DNA from 2 places in the Streptomyces sp. NPDC058880 genome. Region 2 is predicted to be linked to the other one. Evidence: riboswitches for the same ligand, from Rfam matches in the RefSeq annotation. Region 2 holds a riboswitch; the other holds the start of a gene.

Region 1 (3,743 bases), on a different contig from region 2:
CCGCGGCCCGGCGCGCCCGTACCGCCCGTGCCACCGGCTAGAGGGTGGCCGATTTCAGCGGGGTCCCCGGGTCCGCGACCCCGGCCGGGTCCACGGCGGCGCCCGTCTCGATCAGCTTGCGGCCCTGGGCCAGGTCCCGGGGGCGGCCGACCGCGAGGACCGCGGCCAGGGCGCCGTCGCGCAGCCAGCACACCGACCAGGTCTCCCCGGCCGGGTCGCCGCGCCACACCGGGGCCCCGGCCCCGCCGTGGTGGCCCGCGTACTGCACGAAGCGCCCGAACTGCTCGGACCAGAAGTACGGAACCGGGTCGTAGACCGCGGTGGGCTCCCCGGCCAGGATGTTGGCCGCGACCGCCCGCGGCCCCTGGAGCGCGTTGTCCCAGTGGTGCACGAGCAGCCGCGCCCCGTAGCGACCGGACGGGAAGGAGGCGCAGTCGCCGACCGCGTACACCCCCGGCAGGGAGGTCAGCAGGTGTGCGTCGGCGGTGACCGAGCCGTCGGCGCCGCGCTCCACGCCGGACCCGGACAGCCAATCGGTGGCGGGCCGCGCGCCGATGCCCACGACGACCGCGTCGGCGGGCAGGGTGCGCCCGTCCGCCAGGAGGACGCGCCCCTCCTCGACGCCGGCCACCTTCGCTCCGGTGATCAGCTCGGCGCCGGCCTCGCCGTACCAGCGCGCCATCGGTTCGGCCACCTCGGCGGGCAGGGCGCCCGCCAGCACCCGGTCCGCCGCCTCCACGACCGTCACCGCGCAGCCGGCCTCCCGGGCCGCGGTGGCGAACTCCGCCCCGATCCAGCCCGCGCCGACCACCACGACCCGGGACGCGGCGGCCAGCACCGGGCGCAGCCGCGCCGCGTCGTCCAGCGTGCGCAGCAGGTGGACGCCCGGGACGCCCTCGGCGCCGGGCAGGGTCAGCGGCTGCGCGCCGACCGCCAGGACGAGGGTCCCGTACGGGACCGGTCCCGCCTCGGTGTCCAGTTCGCGGTCCGCGGCCCGCAGGCCGGTGACCTCCGTGCCGAGCCGGAGGTCGATGCCCAGGCCTTCGAAGTCCACGTCGAACGCGGAGTCCTCGGCCTTGCCGAGCAGCACCGCCTTGGACAGCGGGGGCCGATCGTAGGGCTGGTGGGGCTCGGCTCCCAGCAGGGTCACGGGGCCCGCGAAGCCCTGCTCGCGCAGGGCGACAGCGGTCTGCACCCCGGCCATTCCGGCGCCGACGATCACGACGCCGCGCTGATTGTGTTCCGTCTGCTCGCTCACGCCGCCACCCTAATCATCTGACGCTCCGTCAGGAACAGGTGCCGCCTTACCCGCCGTCCTCCGCCGGGATAGTCTGGCCACCGTACCTATCGCGGGAGTCCGGCGCACCGGGCTGAGAGGGAGGCTGGCCGGCCTCCGACCGTACGAACCTGATCCGGGTCATGCCGGCGAAGGGAGGGGCTGGACGCCCATGCACTCATCTCGAACGGGATCCGACCGCGGATCGGACGTCCTCGTCGTCGGCGGCGGGATCATCGGCCTGGTCACCGCCTGGCGGGCCGCGGAGCGCGGACTGAGCACCGTACTGGCCGACCCGGCACCCGGCGGCGGCGCCGCCCGGGTCGCGGCCGGCATGCTCGCCCCCGTCACCGAACTCCACTACGGCGAGGAGTCCCTCCTCGGCCTCGGCCTCGCCTCCGCCGAACGCTATCCGCGGTTCGCCTCCGAGCTCGCGGAAGCGAGCGGCGGCATGGACATCGGCTACCGCGCCTGCGGCACCCTCGCGGTCGCCCTCGACGCCGACGACCGCCTCCACCTGCGCGAACTGCACGCCCTCCAGCGACGCTGCGGCCTGGAGTCCGCCTGGCTCACCGGCCGCGAGTGCCGCCGTCTGGAGCCCATGCTCGCCCCGGGGGTTCGCGGCGGCCTGCGCGTCGACGGCGACCACCAGGTCGATCCGCGGCGGCTCGCGGCCGCCCTGCTGGCCGCCTGCGAAGGCGCCGGGGTGACCGTCCACCGGGCGGCGGCCGAGCAACTGCTCACCACCGCGGACCGGGCGACCGGCGTGCTCCTCGACGACGGCACGGAGCTGCGGGCCGACCAGGTGGTCCTGGCCGCGGGCTCGCTCAGCGGCAGGCTGGCGGGGGTGCCCGCCGAGGTGCTGCCGCCCGTGCGGCCCGTCAAGGGCCAGGTGCTGCGGCTCTCCGTACCGCCCGTGTACGCGCCGTTCCTCTCCCGCACCGTACGGGCGGTCGTGCGCGGCAGCCACGTCTACCTCGTGCCCCGCGAGAACGGCGAACTCGTCATCGGCGCCACCAGCGAGGAGCTCGGCTGGGACACCACCGTCACCGCGGGCGGGGTCTACGAACTCCTGCGCGACGCCCACGAGCTGGTACCCGGCATCACCGAACTCCCGCTGACCGAGACCCGTGCCGGACTGCGCCCCGGATCACCCGACAACGCCCCGCTGCTGGGCCCCACCGACCTGCCCGGCCTACACCTGGCCACCGGGCACTACCGCAACGGGGTGCTGCTGACCCCGCTCACCGGCGAGGTGATGGCCGAGCTGCTGGTCAGCGGCGAACTGCCCGGGATCGCACGCCCCTTCACCCCCCGCCGCTTCTCCGCCGCACGTCAGGAGTCGTACGCATGACCATCTCCGTCAACGGCGAGCCGCGCGAGGTCGCGGCCGGCACCACGCTCGACACCGTCGTCGCGACCCTGACCGCGGCTCCCTCCGGGGTGGCGGCCGCACTCAACGAGACCGTGGTCCCGCGCGGACAGTGGCCGGCCACCCGCGTGGGCGACGGCGACCGCGTGGAGATCCTCACCGCGGTCCAGGGAGGCTGACCGGCATGGCCGACGACCTGTTCGCACTGGGCGACCGGACCTTCTCCTCCCGCCTCATCATGGGCACGGGCGGCGCCCCCAGCCTGGACGTGCTGGAGCGCGCCCTGGCCGCGTCCGGCACCGAACTCACCACCGTGGCCATGCGCCGCCTGGACCCGACGGTGCAGGGTTCCGTCCTCTCCGTCCTGGCCGGCCTCGGCATCTCGGTCCTGCCCAACACCGCCGGCTGCTTCACCGCGGGCGAGGCCGTCCTCACGGCCCGCCTCGCGCGGGAGGCCCTGGGCACCGACTGGATCAAGCTCGAAGTGGTCGCCGACGAGCGGACCCTCCTGCCCGACGGCGTCGAGCTGCTGGACGCCGCCGAGATCCTGGTGGACGAGGGCTTCACCGTCCTGCCGTACACGAACGACGATCCCGTGCTGGCGCGCAGGCTGGAGGACGTGGGCTGCGCGGCGATCATGCCGCTCGGCGCTCCCATCGGCTCCGGCATGGGCATCCGCAACCCGCACAACTTCGAACTCATCACGGAGCGGGCGGGCGTACCGGTGATCCTGGACGCGGGCGCGGGTACCGCCTCCGACGCCGCCCTGGCGATGGAACTGGGCTGCGCGGCGGTGATGCTGGCCTCCGCCGTGACCCGGGCGCAGGAACCGGTCCTGATGGCATCCGCCATGCGGGACGCCGTCTCGGCCGGCCGCCTGGCCTTCCGGGCGGGCCGCATCCCCCAGCGCCGCTTCGCCGAAGCCTCCTCCCCCAGGGAGGGCCGCGCGGCGCTGGACCCGGAGCGGCCCGCGTTCTGAGGACGCAACGGGGCGGCCTGGGGGGGGCGGGGCGGGAGGCGTCCGGTGCGGGTGCGGCGGTGGCCGGGCGGCCGTCGGGCGGTCGCCGGGGACGTGCCCCGGGAGTCGCGCCGGCC
Region 2 (3,743 bases):
GGAACTCCGGTACGACGCCCGTGATCCCTACGCAGTCCGCCTGACCTTCCACCTTCCCGGAGACGCGCCCGTGACCTGGGCGTTCGGCCGGGAGCTGCTCCTCGACGGCATCAACAAGCCGTGTGGTGACGGCGATGTGCATATCGCCCCCACCTGCCCCGAGGAGCTGTCCGACGTCCACATCCGGCTTCAGGTCGGCGGCGACCGTGCCCTGTTCCGGGCCAGCGCGGCACCGCTCGTCGCGTTCCTCGACCGCACCGACCGGCTCGTGCCGCTCGGACAGGAACGGAACACGGGCGACTTCGAGGAACACCTGGACGAGGCACTCGGCAGAATCCTGGCCGAGTCGCGGCAGAACGAGCAGAACGAGCAGAACGCGGGCTGAACCGCAGTCCGGGTCCGCTCGCTCCCGCGCGCCGATGAGTGGTCCTTGCCCGCTCACCCTTCGGGCCGAAGCGCGGTCCCGGCCCGCTCATCCCTCGGGCCGAACCACCGTTCAGCGCTTGCGCCGCCGGCCCCGGCCGCCGCGTGCCGGCCCCGAGCCCGGTGCGGCGTCCGGGGATTCCGGCCGGTCGGCTGACACGACCAGCGCCGCGAGTGCCGTCGTCACGGGCACCGAGGCCACGAGACCGATCGAGCCGACGAGGGTCCGTACGATCTCCACCGCGACCAGTTCGCTGTTCGCCACCGCTCCCATGCTGCTGTTGGCGATCGAGAACAGCAGGAGCAAGGGGAGCGCGGCGCCCGCGTAGGCCAGTACCAGGGTGTTGACCACCGACGCGATGTGGTCGCGGCCGATCCGGATGGCGGCCCGATACAGGGCCCGGGGGCCCATCGACGGGTCGGCCTGGTGCAGTTCCCAGACCGCCGAGGTCTGGGTGACCGTCACGTCGTCGAGGACGCCCAGCGATCCGATGATGATCCCGGCGAGCAGCAGACCGCTCATGTCGATGTCCGGGTACAGACCGTGGATCAGACCGGTGTTGTCGTCGGTGTTCCCGCTGAGGAACGCCCAGTCGATGAACACCGAACCCAGCAGGCCGATCAGCAGCAACGACACGAGCGTCCCCAGGACCGCCACGGAGGTGCGTGCGGTCAGGCCGTGGCACATGTAGAGCGCGATCAGCATGATGGCGCTCGCCCCGACCACCGCGACCACCAGCGGGTTCGATCCCTGGAGGATGGCGGGGAGGATGAAGAGCGTCAGCACGCCGAAGCTGACGACGAGTGCGATCAGCGCGAAGAGCCCGCGCATCCGGCCGACGAGGACGACCGAGAGCGCGAAGATGCCGGCCAGTGCCGCCAGCGGAAGCTTGCGGTTCACGTCGATCACCGAGTACTGGAGGTCGCGCGGCGCGTCGGGGGCGTACGCGACCACCACCTCCTGGCCATCCGCGAGCTGCCGTGGTGCGCCCGGCTGGACGATCTCCACGAAGGTGCGTCCCCGGTCCGGGCCGCTCCCGACCTCGACGGTGGCCTTCTTGCACTCTCCGGTCTGCGCGGCCCGGGCCTCGCGCCCCGTCGGGGTCGACACCTCGCCGGTCGGCGGCACCTGCCCGGCGTTCACGGACGCGCAGTCGACGCGTTCCAGTGAGACGACCTTGGCCTGCTGGGTCTGCCGGTCGAAGCCCACCCCGGTCCGCTCGTGGTCCGGGGCGCCGCCCGGCCAGAGGACCGCCAGACCGGCGAACACGGCGACGGCAAAGGGGATCAGCACCGCCGCGATGACCTTGCGCAGGTGCTTCGAGACGGGGGCGGCCGGTCCGTGACCGTGGCTGTGGGAATGGCCGGAGGAGTGCCCGTGTCCGGCGTGCGCGTGGCCGGAGTGGCTGCCGGTCTCGGTGGGCTCGGTGGGGGGCTGCGGCGAGGACGTCACCAGCAGATCATCGCAAGAGATGAGGGGGGCCCACTGTTCAGCACGCCATGGATGACGCTAGCGTGGGGGCTACTTTGCACAACGCGGGAGCTCGGAGCACCGGGCTGAGAGGGCGCTGATCACCGTACGCGGGCACGGATGCGTAGGGGAAGAGGCTGCGTCGACCGCCGAACCTGTTACCGGGTAATGCCGGCGTAGGGAGATCAGGTCTCATGACCATTCAGGACGCACGCACGCCTGCCGTCAGCCAGGACGCCGACGGCTCGACCGAGCGCAAGCCGGGCTGGCACAAGGGCTACGTGGCGGGCTCCCGCCCCGACATCCGGGTGCCGGTCCGCCAGGTCCACCTCACCAACGGCAAGGACGTGACGCTCTACGACACGTCCGGTCCGTACACCGACCCGCAGATCGAGACCGATGTGCGACGGGGCCTCGCGCCGCTGCGCGAGAACTGGATCATCGGCCGCGGCGACACCGAGGAGTACGCCGGACGCCCGGTCCGCCCCGAAGACGACGGCATCAAGCACACCTCGCCGCGCGGCGGCCTCAAGAACCTCGACGCGGTCTTCCCGGGCCGCCCCCGCCAGCCCCGCCGGGGCCGCGACGGGGCCGCCGTCACGCAGCTCGCGTACGCCCGCCGGGGCGAGGTCACCCCGGAGATGGAGTACGTCGCGATCCGCGAGAACGTCTCCGCCGAGGTCGTCCGTGAGGAGATCGCGGCAGGTCGCGCGGTGCTCCCCGCGAACGTGAACCACCCGGAGATCGAGCCGATGATCATCGGCAAGAAGTTCCTGGTGAAGGTCAACGCCAACATCGGCAACTCCGCCGTCACCTCCTCGATCGAGGAGGAGGTGGAGAAGATGACCTGGGCGACCCGCTGGGGCGCCGACACGGTCATGGACCTCTCGACGGGCCGCAACATCCACACCACCCGCGAGTGGGTCCTGCGCAACTCCCCCGTGCCGATCGGCACCGTGCCGCTCTACCAGGCACTCGAGAAGGTCGACGGCCGTGCCGAGGAGCTGACCTGGGAGATCTATAAGGACACGGTCATCGAGCAGGCCGAGCAGGGCGTCGACTACATGACGGTCCACGCCGGCGTGCTGCTCCCGTACGTGCCGCTGACCGCCCGCCGCAAGACCGGCATCGTCTCGCGCGGCGGCTCGATCATGGCCGCATGGTGCCTCGCGCACCACAAGGAGAACTTCCTCTACACGAACTTCGAGGAGCTCTGCGAGATCCTGGCGACGTACGACGTCACGTACTCGCTGGGTGACGGCCTGCGCCCGGGGTCCATCGCGGACGCCAACGACGCGGCGCAGTTCGCGGAGCTCAAGACGCTGGGCGAGCTCAACACCATCGCCAAGCGCCACAACGTGCAGACGATGATCGAGGGTCCGGGCCATGTCCCGATGCACAAGATCAAGGAGAACATCGACCTCCAGCAGGAGATCTGCGAGGAGGCGCCCTTCTACACGCTCGGCCCGCTCACCACGGACGTGGCGCCCGCGTACGACCACATCACCTCGGGCATCGGCGCCGCGATGATCGCCTGGTGGGGTACGGCGATGCTCTGCTACGTCACGCCCAAGGAGCACCTGGGCCTGCCCAACCGGGACGACGTCAAGACCGGCGTGATCACGTACAAGATCTCGGCGCACGCCGCCGACCTCGCCAAGGGACACCCGGGTGCCCAGGAGTGGGACGACGCCCTGTCCGACGCGCGGTTCGAGTTCCGCTGGGAGGACCAGTTCAACCTGGCCCTGGACCCGGACACGGCGCGTGAGTTCCACGACGAGACCCTTCCCGCCGAACCGGCCAAGACCGCGCACTTCTGCTCCATGTGCGGTCCGAAGTTCTGCTCGAT

What was found. Region 2 has a riboswitch for thiamine pyrophosphate ahead of thiC (phosphomethylpyrimidine synthase ThiC). Riboswitches for the same ligand answer to the same signal wherever they lie in the genome.
Region 1: it holds a riboswitch for thiamine pyrophosphate, as region 2 does, so the genes downstream of both, thiO (glycine oxidase ThiO) here and thiC (phosphomethylpyrimidine synthase ThiC) in region 2, are expected to answer to the same signal.

Annotation. Positions count from the first base shown of each region.
Region 1 is NZ_JBHYMC010000026.1:50,141-53,883, reverse strand. It holds gene ACFW2G_RS17380 (NAD(P)/FAD-dependent oxidoreductase) at 38-1,258, opposite strand; TPP riboswitch at 1,340-1,451, shown strand; gene thiO (glycine oxidase ThiO) at 1,449-2,630, shown strand; gene thiS (sulfur carrier protein ThiS) at 2,627-2,827, shown strand; gene ACFW2G_RS17365 (thiazole synthase) at 2,833-3,627, shown strand.
Region 2 is NZ_JBHYMC010000005.1:87,228-90,970, reverse strand. It holds gene ACFW2G_RS04990 (SsgA family sporulation/cell division regulator) at 1-385, shown strand, start outside; gene ACFW2G_RS04985 (YibE/F family protein) at 497-1,876, opposite strand; TPP riboswitch at 1,950-2,094, shown strand; gene thiC (phosphomethylpyrimidine synthase ThiC) at 2,089-3,743, shown strand, end outside.